Regions from separate parts of the Rossellomorea vietnamensis genome, predicted to be linked through region 1. Evidence: riboswitches for the same ligand, from Rfam matches in the RefSeq annotation. Region 1 holds a riboswitch; the other holds the start of a gene.
What was found. A riboswitch is a leader RNA that binds a small molecule or an ion and turns the genes downstream of it on or off. The one in region 1 is predicted to bind S-adenosylmethionine.

Region 1 (7,592 bases):
GGGAAAATAGAAACATGCGTTCTGAAAACAACTGGAAATGATCATTATGTCACAGGAAACAAATGTATACCCCCATAATTGAATTCATATGATGAAATAGCAAGGGAGGTAGGTGTAGAATGGACGATCGATTAATGAGGGATTCCCCTTCTGAATTGAAGTATCCGGATGATATGCTTTCCATCATTCGAGAGGGATTAAAGCCCTTTACATCCAAACGGATCATCATCATAGGTGCCGGGATGAGTGGACTGGTTGCAGCCTCGACATTAAAAGAGGCAGGGCATGATATCGTGATTCTTGAAGGAAACAAAAGGATCGGGGGAAGGGTTTATACCGTTCGGAAGCCATTTACCTCCGGGAATTATATGGATGTCGGTGCCATGAGGATCCCTGATAACCATCGATTGGTATTTGAGTATATACGTAAATTCAAATTGGCATTTCAACCATTTCAAAATTCCTCTTCAAAAGACCTGTTTTTAGTAAATAACATTTTAGTGACGAGAAAACAGTACGAAGCTGATCCGGATATTCTGCAATATCCTCTCCCCGAAAGTGAAAGGGGGAAAACCGCTTCTGAGCTCTTTCTTAAAGCTACCAAGCCTTTTATAGATTTATATAATAACAGTGAACACAGTGAACAGTTGAAATTAATTAAGCAATACTCGAATTATTCAGTAGGGCAATTCCTGTCCAACAACCCGTTCGGAAAATCCTTATCGTTGAATGCCATCCGGAAAATAAATGTCATCCTCGGGATCGAAGGATTTCCGGAGTTTTCATTTGTTGATATATTAAAAGATATTATATTTCCTATCTTTAGAAAAGAGACGAAGTTTTATGAAATAAGAGGTGGGAATGACCGATTGCCGTATTCATTAATGGATGAGCTACAGTCCAATATTTTCATGAATCAAAAAGTGACCCGTATTATTCAGTCTGAATCAGGTGTCGTCGTTCAAACGGTTAACCCCTTGGACGGAACGGGGAGGGAGTATCAAGCTGACTATGTGATTGTCACTGTTCCTTTTACCGTATTTCAATTTATTGATGTCGTCCCCTATAACTCGATTTCTTTCAAAAAATGGCAGGCGATCCGTGAAGTGACCAATATTCCTTCTGTAAAAATCGGTATCGAGTTCAGAAGTCGCTTCTGGGAGGAAATGAATTACGGAAACATTGTATCCGATCTTCCCACCCGATTTACTTATATGCCCAGTCATGACATAGGGAGCAGCAAACCTGGTGTGATGCTGGCAAGCTACAGTTGGGGTCAAAACGCTCTCTTATGGAATAGTAAATCGAAGGAAGCAATCATTTCAGAAGTGTTGAAGGATCTATCCAGGGTTTATGGAAATCGGGTTTATACAGAACTACTGAATTATTTTGTTTATAATTGGAGCAGAAATCCTTTCTCGGCAGGATGTTTCACTCTATATACACCGGGTCAGGCAGCTGACATCGGCGATTATGTCCGGACACCCGAAGGAAGGATCCATTTTGCAGGGGAACACACCTCTTCTTTTCATGGTTGGATAGAAGGTGCGGTGGAGTCCGGTATAAGGGCTGCACATGAAGTGAATGGGCGATAAACCAAAAACGCATCTCATCATGCGTTTTTTTTCGTTCAGGTCGTTTTAGAAAAGTGATTTTCCATTTATGTCCTGTCCTATAGGAAATCAGACCGAATCCTGAAAAAACCTTCTACTCTATCGACACTCTGCATAAAGTTAACTATTAAATACTTTATATAGGGGTACTGATGATGTCGTATAAGTCTCGAAATAATAATAGCTTAGTCCCACTAGTATTCGTATCTATGAAAGCCGTAATCCGGGTAGTGTTGATAGGGATCATCATGATGTATGTAATGGTGTGGCTGATTTCATCGACGGCCATTAAATTGAGGGTGGACAGCCTTTTCTATACTTCGGTATCAGAGCTTGTTCCGAAAGAGACATTCCTTATGCTTCTGTCACAGGAAATGACGGGTTTGCGCATCGAGAATAAAGAGGCCATGAATACCGACTTTGATTGGTTGGAAAGCGTGACGAATGTATCTCTGCTTGACCCCAGGAGTCTATTTGGAAGGGAAATCCCTGGAATCGAAAATTATCATACGCATATAGCCGTTGCCGGAAAAGGGACGGACATTACCAATTTACCTAATGAGTCGCCAGCGCCAACGGAGGACCAGCTGAAGGATCAGGAAATCGATCAGAACCAAGTCGATCAAGCCAATCACAATTCAGGTGACGGTGTGCAGGAAATCGAAGAAAAGTCCGTGTTCATTTATCACTCCCACAGCTGGGAAGCCTTTAGCCCACTGATCAAAAACAATGATTCAAAAGATCCGGCCAGTACCAATGAAAAAGTCAATGTCATTGCGGTTGGTTCCAAATTGAAACAGGAACTCGAATCAAGAGGAATCGGGGCGGTCCAGGATAAGACAGATGTAAACCAAGCGTTAAAAAATAAATCATGGACATATTTTGAATCCTACAAGTTAACCAGGGGACTGGTTCAGGAAGCCCTCGCGCAAGATGACAATCTAACCTATTTAATAGATATTCACCGGGATTCCCAGCCTCGAAACATTACGACCAAAACGATCAATGGTAAGAACTACGCCCGACTATTCTTCATTGTAGGAAAAGAAAATAAGAACTTTGAAAAGAACCTGAAAATCGCGAAAGAATTGAATGCTAAATTAGAGGAGAAGTACCCTGGTATCAGCAGGGGGGTTTTCGTTAAAACAAAAGCAGAAGGAAACGGGGTTTATAATCAGGATTTAACAGAACGGGCTATGCTCCTTGAGTTTGGTGGGGTCGAAAATAACTTAGTGGAATTATATAATTCCACCGAAGCATTTGCGGAAATCTTTGCAGCTTATTATAAGAAGGATGCTGTTGAGGTAAATGCTCAATAACTATAGAAATGACGTGAGCCATAGGCCCGCGTCATTTTTTTGTTTGGCGATTTCCGAGAAGATAAACCAGGCTTCTAACTGGTTAGATTCGTGCAATTCTTCCAGTGAATAGAGCCGACATCACTATGAGGATGGCAATCCTTCTGAATAAAGTGATATTCATCCTCAAGTTCTCTAAGTGTCAGCTCAAATAATTGTTTATTACCTTTTTTGAAAATGTTATGGACAATCAATTTGTTAATTAACTCATTTCTTTTTTTATTGATTGCTTCTTGGAGATTTTCTCCCATTATGATCACTCCTCTTATAATGTAAATAAACAGAGGAAGAGACTTTTTAATGTAATTAAGCCTACTTCCTAGTAAGATAAGAAGAAGGCTTGAATGGAAAACTTCAACTTATCTTTCAAGCTTAACGCTTGTGGAATTAGCACAGTTTTCTAGAAAATAGAATCTGTTGCTGAGGTATCATCGGGCCAGTCCCTCTACCTCTCTGGATAAGTGGCTATGTGGTTATCAGAATTCTATTATATGTTATATCAAACTATTCCTAGTTGTCAACTTTGAATTAGACATGAAGCTAGGGTCAATGAATGATGCCATATCCTAATTACATGCCATATTCCTTTTTCCGACACAGTTTCTTTTTCTAATCCGTTTAAAACATGATAATCTGTATACATACACGTAATTAATGGAGTGGATGGTATGAAGAAAGTGGTTATCGTAGGTGGGGGCATTACAGGCTTAACAGCTCTCTATTACCTGCAAAAAATGTCCAGGGAACAAAACCTGGATATTGAGTCCGTGTTAATTGAACGGGATCAACAGCTCGGTGGTAAGATCAGGACGGTAACGGAAGGTGACTTTATTATGGAAGCTGGCGCAGATTCCATTGTAGCCCGTAATGAGGGAGTACTTCCATTGGTTGATGAACTTCAACTTCAAAACGAACTCGTCTATAACGAAACAGGAACATCTTACATATACACAAATGGCGAACTGCATAGAATACCTCCTGACACGATCTTCGGTATTCCCATGAGCGTAGAAGCACTTAATGAAAGCACACTGATTTCTGAAGCCGGAAAGAAAGCGGCTCTTTCTGACCTGGAGACGGAAAATACTGTATTCACGAAGGAAAGTTCCATCGGAGAATTTCTGGAAGCATTTCTCGGAAAGGAACTTGTGGAAAATCAAATTGCACCTGTATTATCAGGAGTTTATTCGGGTAACTTGTATAAACTGACCATGGCTTCGACTCTTCCATATCTTCTTGATTATAAAAATGAATATGGAAGCATTATCAAAGGATTATCTGCGAACAAGCAGAGATTCAAAGGGTCTTCCAATAAAAAGTTTATTTCCTTTAGACATGGACTATCCACCATTATCGACCGTCTGGAAGAAAAGTGCGCTGATGCCACGATCCTAAAAGGAACTGAGACAAAAAATCTCCATATGAGTGCTGACAAATATGAGCTCACGTTAAAAGGTCATGAAAGCATCCAAGCAGATGCGGTCATATTTGCAACACCACATGATGTGACTCAACAGATCCTAAATCACAATTATTTAGACAATGATTTTAATACTCTAAGGAACTCTTCCTTGATCTCGATTTATCTGGGATTCAATGTTCCTGACGAAGAGCTACCGGCTGATGGTACAGGGTTTATTGTTTCCAAAGGCAGTGAAGTGAAGTGCGATGCATGTACATGGACGAGCCGGAAATGGAAACACACATCCCGGAAACACAATCTCCTGGTAAGACTCTTTTATAAGAGCACGAGTACTCATTACGAGCAGTTAAAGAATTTGAAAGAGGACGAACTGACCAGGGTGGCACTGGATGATATAAAGAAGAGCGTCGGAATCAATGCAGATCCCATTTCAGTGGAAGTGACCGATTGGAAAGAATTAATGCCGAATTATCATCTTTCGCATAATCAGGCCGTACAGGCTTTGGAGCAGATGCTCTCAACTAAAATGCCAAGAGTGAAACTGGCAGGAGCCTCCTACTACGGCGTGGGGATAGGCGCCTGTATTCAGAACGGGAAGAAAACAGCTGAATCGATAATAGAAGACTTCATGTAAGAAGCTTGACCTCAGAGAGGTCAAGCTTCTTTTGAAGTTCAAAAATATAATTATCAACAAAATGAAAGTATCTATTGAATACCCTTCCAATATTTGAAATAATTGGTTATTGGGGAATGGAGATTCCAGAGCTCCTTGCACAAAATCATTCAATGGGGGAAAACATGACATGACAAACGTACCGAGAATCGTACAAAGCGTACTGGAGGAGTATATTCGATTATTCAATACATATTTGCCGGAAACCCTCGAAGGAATGTATTTACACGGGTCCATTGCCCTGGGAGCATTTGTGAATGATTCGAGTGATATAGATTTTATTACCGTCACCAACCGTCGACTAACCACAGAGGATTCGGAGGCACTTAATCATATTCATTTAACACTACAGCAAACGTTTCCAAAACCGGAAATGGACGGGGTATATATTTTAAAAGAAGATTTCGGGAATAGGGGTCCAACCTGTGAAGATGATACCGAACTATATGCATACTATAATAATGGTGAATTGAACTTTGGAGAATATTTCAATTTTAACCCTGTCACATGGTATTTAGTGAAGCATAACGAGTTGAGGATTGTAGGACCTGAAATCCCTTCAACTTTTTCAGGACCATCCTCAGAAGAATTGTACCAATATGTCCTGCATAATATGAATACGTATTGGGCTGGAAGACTTCGTTCCTTCGAAGAATCTCTAGATGAGGTAAAGCATTATCCCACCTCTATGATTGATGCTGAAATAGAGTGGTCGGTCCTTGGTATTCTTCGTCAATTTTACACATTGAAAGAAGCGTCGATCATTTCCAAGCAAGGTGCCGGTCAGTATGGATTGCAAGAGATTCCTGAAGAGTGGCATAGCCTTATTAGGGAAGCGATGAACATCCGTTCAGGCTTGGAAGGAATTAATACAGACTCAAATGAGATTCGGGTCAAGCAGACCATAATGTTTTTAAAATATGTGATAGTCCTTTGCAATGAGCAGAATATGGAACATCCTATTCAACGCTAGGGTACAAGTAAAAGGCAGGAAATCATCCTGCCTATTTACTCTTACACCTTCTTGATGATCTCCATACCTAATTGATCGAGCGCGTAGTTGATTCCCTGTTGCAGGATTGAAAAGCAGGGAATATGGTTCATCCGATAGCCCCTCTGTGTGACCTTAATACTCAGTTCAGAAGAAATCCCCACAAGTAGACACTTAGTTCCCAATAGGGAGGCTGCACTTACGAATTTCTGAATGAAAGATAACGTATAATCATCCACCCTGCTGAGACTGGTCAAATCGATGATCAGGAATTCAGCTTTGTAACGCGGCAGATTGAGAAGTGTTTTATTCAGCAATTCTTCAGCTCGAATTTCATTATAGCGACCTACAAGAGGGACCACGAGAATCGAGTCCAATACAGGAATGATTGGTGAAGAGATTTCTTTGATGATCTCGGATAACACTTCGGTTCTCTGCTTCGTAATGCGATCCAATTCTTCTTGGGCTGCTAAGGTTTGCTCTTCCATTAGAGCATTGACATTCAAGGAAGGAGAAATATCGGATGGGAAAAACTCATATACGCTACAGTCGTCACCACTGATCTGGCTTTTGACCACCCGGTACCAAACTTTGGAGCCGAATATTCCAGTCAGCACACCAGCCCAATGACCTGGCATGAATGTTCCTTCTTCTTCTTTCCCCTGTGCAACATTCACTTTATACTCCCATCCATTACAAAATTGCACGACTGCCTTTTTTTCTTCAATGGAATACGATAAGATTTCTGTAATTCCCCAACCGGCCGTTACATATGTGTTAGGGAGTTTATCCAGGATTTCTTCCGGTTTCCCGATGGATTTTAAGTAAAAGTCACTGACGATCAGGCCGGTTCGGTAGCCTGCCGTCTCAAGGACCAATCTTGCCTCTTTTTCCCCGGCTATTTCCTCGATGGAATCGATCAGCGTTTTAAACGCTGTATTAACCCAAAATAATACAACCTCATCATTTTCAAATGTTATGGATCCCTTATCCAAATCCCAATCAAATAATGAACCATTCACATCAATATCATACTTTGCCATCACATTAACCCCCATCGATACCAGAATAGATTTTTTATGTATTATTAAGTCAAATACTTCTCTTTTACCCCAATCAAATATTACCTAAACCATAAAATTAGGAAGTATAGATCAAAGGGGAAATGGGGGAATTATGTATGTCATGATTACGGGAAGAAATGACAGTACCACGAAGAAAATCCTTCGTGATACTGTAAGAAGATTAGGTAACTATTTAGATGTCCGATTGGCATATGGATAAATAGGATCCATTAGATTGAACTCATATGTCTCTCCATTAACAATCCCCACCACTTTGTCACTGTCATACAGATCCAACATGAATTGTGCCATTTCCTTTGCTGTATGATATTGCGGCACAGTGCCATCATAATTGAAATCAGGTACATCAAATGATCGTTGGGCGAACTCTGTTTCTGTCGCTGCTGGTGCCAATACTTTCGCTTTCATCTGAGAACCTTTTGAAGCAAGCTCCTGTGCGAGCCCTTCGG
Region 2 (7,592 bases), 150 kb from region 1:
TAAAATATCCTCCTTAACATATTTGTATAATCGGAATTAAGATCAAATGCCTCCTCCATCTTCGTGGACAGACCGTCTTTCCTCATTAATGACCCTCATCAACGACAACGCACCTACCGTGGCAATGATGACGCTTATCAGTACGACAATCGAGTACAAATCACTATCGATTAACAGTTTGACCAAGAAGTATGAAATACTGAGTGAAATCAAGGGGGAGACCACCCAGATTTTGATGATTTTTTTGACGATTTTCTTTTGAAGCATGTGCTTTCCGTTTTTAGCTACACCCAAACCAATGATGGAAGAGGATGTAACCTGTGTCAGAGGGATCGGCAATCCATACAGAGAGCTCAAGATGACGAGGAAGGCTCCTGTTGAAGAAATGACAATTCCTTCAGCTTTAGAATATTGCGTAATTTTCTTGCCGTTTGTTTCGACTACTTTCTTTCCCAGTAAAACAGCTCCCAGTGCAACAAATGCTCCACCAATCAAGATTCCACGTGAAGGTGATATCAGCCCTGCCCCCACCAATGGACCAACGGCATTGGCAACATTATTCATCCCTGCTGAGAAAGCTTCAAAGAATCCGGCGATGATCAACAGATAAGCAAGCCACTGTTTATCAAAATGATACCCCCGCTTTCCAAGCTGGACTAAACCTAATCCCGCAAACCAGGTTACGAAAAAAGCGATGACAGGGACGATGACCCAGAAGGACATGATCGTAATAAGTGATTTTACATACAAAACCTGATAGGCTACCCCGACTCCTACAACGGCTCCCACCGTTACTTCACTCGTAGACAGCGGAATGCCGATCACATTCGCCAGAAATAGTGAAATCGTTGCAGATAACAAAATAATGAGAACAATCTTAATCGACAATAGATTCTGCGGGATGATTCCTGAACTGATTGTCTTTACAACCTCTCCACCACCCAGAACCGCTCCACTAAGGACACCTGCTGCGCATATCCATAGCGCTGTCCGGATGTTCTTTACAGCCCCTGCACCATATGCCACTCCCATTGACGCTGCCGCTCCGCTGGCACCAATGTTCATGGCGAAGAACAAGCTGATCAGAAGGGCTGCAACCTCAAGCAAAGACCGTCACCCTTTCTAATGGAGGCCGCATTCTGTCTTCCCTTTTCCTTTCCATCTTCCGGAGCGAAGATCATTGACATCAATAGCCGGCGTGGTGCAATGAAAGCAGCCTATGCTCGGATATCCTTGATCGTGGAGGGGGTTGTAAGAGAGATTATGTTTATGGACATAACGCCAGATCTCCTTCCACGTCCAGTGAATCAACGGACAAATTTTGACGGATTGAAATTTGTCATCTCTATTAATGAATTCAACATGTTGTCTTGTTGGGGATTGTTCCCTCCTTAGGCCTGAAATCCATGCGTGCCCCTTGGATAATGTTTCTTTTAACGGGTCAAGCTTCCGTATTTGACAGCATTGGTTTGGTTTGGTTTCCCATAACTTATCCCCATATGCCTCTGCCTGTTCCTTGAGGGTCAACTGAGGCTTTTTCATATGGATGGTCAACGCGGGATACGTCTTCTTCACTTTCTCAATGATTTCATACGTTTCCTTGAAATGAACCCCTGTATCAAGGAATACAATGGTCGCCTGCGGTTTCACCTTGGATATGAGATCGATAAGCACAATGCCTTCTATTCCGAAACTGCACGCATAGACAACCTCGTCACCGTAATGATCATATGTCCATTTCAGGACGTCCAACGCTCCTTTATATACCGGATCCACTTCAAATTCTACGGATGGCTGTTTCCAAGTCTGATACGTTAACATAGTACACCCCATTCCATAATGCTTATCCATAGAAAAAGAGGCGGTAACAAAATATAAGGAGTCCCTATATTTTTGCTACGCGCCTCTAGTTTGTCTAGTCAGCTTATTTAATTCGGACTTTCTCATTTTTCTCTAATTGAATGACTTTTCCATCCTGTACGATAATCGTGATCGAACCAAAGCTCATGGTTTCAAGCATGGACTGGATTTTCTCTGCTACCAAGTCAAACTGTACATGCTGGTTCTTTTCTTTTTTCACATGATACCCCCAATTTTCTTCTTATCCAGATCAGAAAAAAACAACTTTCCATTTTGGAAAGTTGTTCAGGTAAGGTTACCTTATCTTCCAAAATGACTTCACATTTTGCTGGAATTAGCACCTTACAATACGTAGGTTGCTGGGCTTCGCAGGGCCAGATCCCTCCACCACTCTGGATAAGAGTTATTCATTTTAATATTCTAAATAATATCACAATTACAGCAGAAGTCAACCCGAGTTTTTCGATCGGATTTATGTCTTTTGACTTATTTTATTCAAACATCATTCCATACATGTTTATTCGATTGGGGGTGGTTCTACGACAATTTTTCATAAAGCATTGCGTAACTATTCAAGGAGTCTAAACACGACATTACCCTCAATTACGTTCTTCCCGGCTTGATTTGTGGCTAAAACTTTAAAATGAAGGAGGTTACCCTGATTGTCCGTCAATTCTGCCCGTAAAGTAACCACATCATGTAACATGACCATCCCTTTAAATCGTACAGAGTAATCCTGGATAAACCCTTCATCATAGTGTGGGCTGAAAAGTTTGGACACATTGCCCATCGTCCACATTCCATGAGCGATGATTCCTGGAAGACCCAGCTTCAAGGCTTCATCATCAATGGTGTGTATCGGATTATAGTCTCCGGAAGCTCCTGCGTATTTGATCAGGTCCATCCTTGTGACCGGAGCGAGTTCAACCGGGGGAAGTGTATCTCCTATTCCGAATGATTGTAGTGTTGTCATTTACTCAACCTCTTTCTGACTTCTTCTGTAATAATGACAATCGCCTGGGAAGTGAAGATTCTTTCCCCACGAGAATCTTCCCCGACATCTTCGATGACAAGGAATCCCAGTTTCCCCCCGGTACCTTCACGTTCATAATAGTCTTTTATTTCCGTATAACATTGAATCGTTTCCCCTACCTTCAAAGGTCTTTCATAATGGAAGAATTGTTCACCGTGAATCAACCCAACATTCGGTAAATGAAAGCCTTCGATCGAACCATAGTCCAACACTCTCGGAAAGGTGGGAGGGGCAATGTTCCCCCCATAAGCGGAGGACTTCCCGGCATCTTCATCCACATAAAGGGGATGGGGATCGCCAATGGCTTCTGCAAATTTCCGAATCGCTCCTCTTTCCACTGCATTTCGTGTGGGAGTAGACCTCTTTCCGATATAGGATTCAAACATATTCTTCGCCCCTTTCTCCTTTATTCAGGCTTTCGGCCCTCCAGCAACGTAGAGAACCTGACCATTGACGAATGAAGATTTTTCATCTGCAAAAAAAGCGACGGCATTTGCAATATCTTCAGGAAGCCCGCTTCTTCCAACAGGGATTCCCTGGAGACTTGCTTCGACTAATTGCTCGAAAGTGATTCCGATCCGTTTCGCCGTTTCTTTTGTCATATCGGTTTCGATAAAACCCGGTGCTACAGCATTCGTTGTGATTCCGAAAGGACCAAGTTCTATGGCGAGGGTTTTCGTCAAGCCTTGAAGACCTGCTTTAGCCGTTGCGTAGTTCGCCTGTCCTCGATTTCCCAGTGCGGAGGTGGATGAGATATTGATGATGCGCCCGTACTTTTGTTTGACCATATATTGTTGGGCTGCCTTCACAACATTGAATGAACCCTTTAAATGCACATCCATGACCGTCTCCCAATCGTTTTCGGTCATTTTGAATAACAGATTATCCCTGATGACCCCTGCATTATTCACCACAATGTCCAGGGAGCCAAAAGATTCATATACTTCCTTCATCGCATTTTCAACTTCTCTGGATTCTACGACATTTGCCACTTTTGTATACAATTCATATTGTTTAAATACCTCACTCGCTTCATTCAACGCATCTTCATTCACGTCGATGATGGCCACCTTGGCCCCTTCTTCAGCCAGTAATCCGGCAATCGACCTGCCGATCCCTCTGCTTCCACCTGTAACCAAAGCCACTTTTCCTCTGAATCGCTCTCCCATTTCGTCTGCCTCCTTTTCTGTTTATACAAATTGCCCAAGTTTCACATGACCTTTTAATAAGTTCCTTGAAATGATCAGTTTTTGAATTTCATCGGTTCCATCATAAATGCGCCATAACCTTGCCTCCCGGTACCATCGTTCGATCGGCAGCTCTCTTGTATAGCCCATACCACCATGGATCTGGAGGACGCGATCTACGACCCGATTCCCCATATTGGATCCATATAGCTTGGCCATCGACGCAACGTGACGATTGTCTTCCCCTTGATCGAGTGTGAATGCTGCATTTAACACGAGCCAACGGGCAGCTTCAATTTCCACGGCTGAATCCGCAATCTGCCACTGAATCGCCTGCCGGTCCGCGATAGGCTTTCCAAATGTTTCTCTTTCTTTCGAATAGTCGATGGCCATTTGAAGAAGGCGTTCGGCTGCTCCGACTGCCTGGGCTCCTACGATCCAACGTGCGAAGCCGATCCATTCCAGGCCGAGATCGTAGCCGCCATCGATTTCACCCAGGATGTTCTCTTCGGGAACCCTTACATCATCAAAAATCAAACTCGCCGGTCCCCATTCGCCCATCGTATGAATATACTCGGATTTCCAGCCCATGCTTCGATCAGCGATGAAACATGTGACTCCTTCCCGACCGGTCCGGCGATGTTTTTCTTTATCCGTCACTGCCATGACCATGACAAAATCTGCTTCATTACCACCTGTAATGAACGTTTTTTCACCATTTAAAATCCATTCGTTTCCGTCTTTCACGGCTGTGGTCCTGATATTTCGGGTATCAGAACCCGCTCCTGGTTCCGTCATGGCAAAACACGATTTCTTTTCTCCATTAATAGTTGGAATCAAATAGTTTTTCTTTTGCTCTTCATTGGCGTAATAAAGTATGTTATCGGCATAACCGCCAAAGGAGAATGGAACAAAGGTCTTCGAGATTTCCATATAGACGATGGCCATCATCATTTGACCGAGATCCGCCCCTCCATATTCCTCCGGAGTGTTGATGCCCCAGAATCCGGCATCCTTCGCCTTCATTTGCAGCTCTTTCCTCTTTTCCAGAGAAAGGCTGGGCTTTCCTTCCCGCTCATTTCGCAGCACTTCATTTTCTAAAGGAATCAATTCTTTCTCTACAAATTTCCGGATGGTCTTTTGGATCATCTTTTGTTCATCTGATAAGCGTAAGTTCATTTTTATTCACCCCTAATAAGATAAAATTATGGCTGCAGGATCACTTTTCCCACTGTCTGTCTTCCCTGCATGAGGGAGTGGACCTTTGCCGCTTCTTCCAATGGGAACACGTGCCCCACTGTGACCTTTAAATCTCCGTTCGCCACGTAATGAAAGATTTCATGAAGGGTTTTTTGGGTCAACTCAGTGTCCCTCATCAGAGGAGGAAGGAAAAAGCCGGTGACCGATTGATTCTTTGCCATTAAGGAAGAGGGATAGAATCTGCTTTGCTCCCCGCTTGCTACACCGTAGATGATCATTCTTCCGAAGTGGGCAAGGCATTTTAATGTTTTGTAAAAGACGTCACCACCTGCCATCTCCAGCGCAAGATGCACACCCTTTCCACTTGTAGCATCCAGAACTTTTTTCTCCCATTCTTCCTCTGTATAATTGACCAATACATCTGCTCCCATATCTTCTGCTAAGCGAAGCTTCTCCTCGGTGCTTGCAGTGGCGATCACTTTACCTGCACCGAATCGCTTTGCGAGTTGAACGGCTAAGAGCCCTACACCACCTGCAGCAGCATGAATGAGGACCGTCTCACCCTGCTCGAGTCTCCCAAGTGTTTTCAAAATATGATACGCACTCAGTCCCTGTACAGGTATTGCAGCCGCTTCTTTAAAATCCAAGCCATATGGAAGGGGGATGATGGATCGTTCATCTGTCATGGCATATTCTGCATACCCGCCTGAATCCATCATCGCTACGACCCGGTCTCCTTTTTTGATCCTGGTCACATCTTCTCCGACTTCGGTTACGATGCCTGATACTTCCGCACCGGGAATGTAAGGAAGGGGGGTCTTTACCACATATTGACCTTCTCTCCTGGCCGTATCAGCATAATTGACAGCAGAGGCATGCACTTTGATCAATACCTCCCTCCCACGGGGTGAAGGCATATCAATGTCCACATTCTTCAACACATCAGGACCACCGAACTCCCTAAATTGGATCGCTTTCATCTATACTCCTCCTAATTCCCCGAAAAAGAGGGGGTCCTTTTTTCTTTAAACGCTGAAACTCCTTCTAGATGATCTTCCGTTGAAATCATCAGGGTTTGAGTGATTCTTTCCTGTTCCAGTATTTCATCCAGGGTAGTGGTGAATGAACGATCAATCATTTTTTTCATCATGCCGTAGGCTTTGCTTGGACCCGAAGCGAGTGTAGAAGCCAGCTCATATGTTTTTTCTTCCAGATGATCAGCGGACACCAGCCTGTTAATCACCCCTAATTCATACATTCTCCTGGCAGAAACAGGTTCTCCGGAAAAGAAGAACTCCTTTGCAAGATGAGGGCCGATCAACCGTGGGAGAAAATAAGAACCCCCTCCATCCGAAATGAGCCCTACTTTAGAAAAACTCAGTGCAAATTGACTGGTTTCCGATGCAATGATTAGATCACAGGCCAATGCTAAATTAAATCCGGCACCTGCGGCGAAACCATGGACGGAGGCAATGACCGGCTTTTCTATTGTTTTGATGGCTTTGATACATGAATTCAGTATTCCGATATGTTCATAGACTTGGGCTGATGTGGCACTTCCCATCGTTTTCACGTCGCCACCAGCAGAGAATGACCTTCCGGCACCGCGCATCACGATCGCCCGGATCTCCTGATTCCGCCCAGCCTCTTCTACCGCTTCTATCAATCCGGTAAGCATATTCTCATCAAATGAGTTTAAGCTGTCTGGTCGATTCAAAGTAACATTCAACACCCGGTCATTCATTTCGACTAATAATGATTGCATCCTATTCATCCCCTTATATTTGTTCCCTGGAATTAAATGCTGCCTGATTACCCAGGGTAATTAAAGACTCGGCAAACCGATCGAACCCGGAAAAACGAGCATCACTTGTCTGACCCATCTTAAAACGGTAATAAATTTGCTGCACAATAACCGCGAGCTTAAAGTAGGCAAAAGACAAATAGAAATGAATGTGATTTACGTCCCTGCCGCTTTTTTCGGCATATTTTTCAATGAACTCTCTTCTGCTGTAAAAACCGTCCAGGATGGTCACTGGAGGCTTCCCGAGACCGTACTTTAACAATTCAGGATCATCTTGCTGGATCCAATACCCCATGGCGACACCCAGATCTGCAAGAGGGTCTCCGACGGTCGCCATCTCCCAATCGAATAATCCCACCATGGATGTCAGGTCTTCAGAAAACATACTATTGTTTAATTTAAAGTCATAATGAATGATCGTGGACTCAGCATTTTCCGGAACGTTTCTGATCAACCACTGTGTGAGATGTTTTACATCACGAACCTCACTTGTCTTCGCACGTTCATA

Region 2: linked by a shared signal. The riboswitch ahead of N5C46_RS23245 (YezD family protein) and the one ahead of N5C46_RS03460 (Fur-regulated basic protein FbpA) in region 1 are both predicted to bind S-adenosylmethionine.

Annotation. Positions count from the first base shown of each region.
Region 1 is NZ_CP104558.1:634,822-642,413, reverse strand. Features, by position in the region: gene N5C46_RS03470 (flavin monoamine oxidase family protein) at 120-1,595, shown strand; gene spoIIP (stage II sporulation protein P) at 1,769-2,932, shown strand; gene N5C46_RS03460 (Fur-regulated basic protein FbpA) at 3,007-3,222, opposite strand; SAM riboswitch class I at 3,328-3,435, opposite strand; gene N5C46_RS03455 (protoporphyrinogen oxidase) at 3,640-5,028, shown strand; gene N5C46_RS03450 (aminoglycoside adenylyltransferase domain-containing protein) at 5,198-6,040, shown strand; gene N5C46_RS03445 (STAS domain-containing protein) at 6,082-7,101, opposite strand; gene N5C46_RS03440 (SDR family NAD(P)-dependent oxidoreductase) at 7,312-7,592, opposite strand, start outside.
Region 2 is NZ_CP104558.1:485,414-493,005, reverse strand. Features, by position in the region: gene N5C46_RS02660 (sulfate permease) at 43-1,065, opposite strand; gene N5C46_RS02655 (phosphoadenylyl-sulfate reductase) at 1,123-1,821, opposite strand; gene N5C46_RS23245 (YezD family protein) at 1,925-2,080, opposite strand; SAM riboswitch class I at 2,158-2,263, opposite strand; gene N5C46_RS02645 (MaoC/PaaZ C-terminal domain-containing protein) at 2,429-2,833, opposite strand; gene N5C46_RS02640 (MaoC family dehydratase N-terminal domain-containing protein) at 2,830-3,279, opposite strand; gene fabG (3-oxoacyl-ACP reductase FabG) at 3,304-4,062, opposite strand; gene N5C46_RS02630 (acyl-CoA dehydrogenase family protein) at 4,084-5,259, opposite strand; gene N5C46_RS02625 (quinone oxidoreductase family protein) at 5,286-6,260, opposite strand; gene N5C46_RS02620 (enoyl-CoA hydratase/isomerase family protein) at 6,272-7,045, opposite strand; gene N5C46_RS02615 (phosphotransferase family protein) at 7,059-7,592, opposite strand, start outside.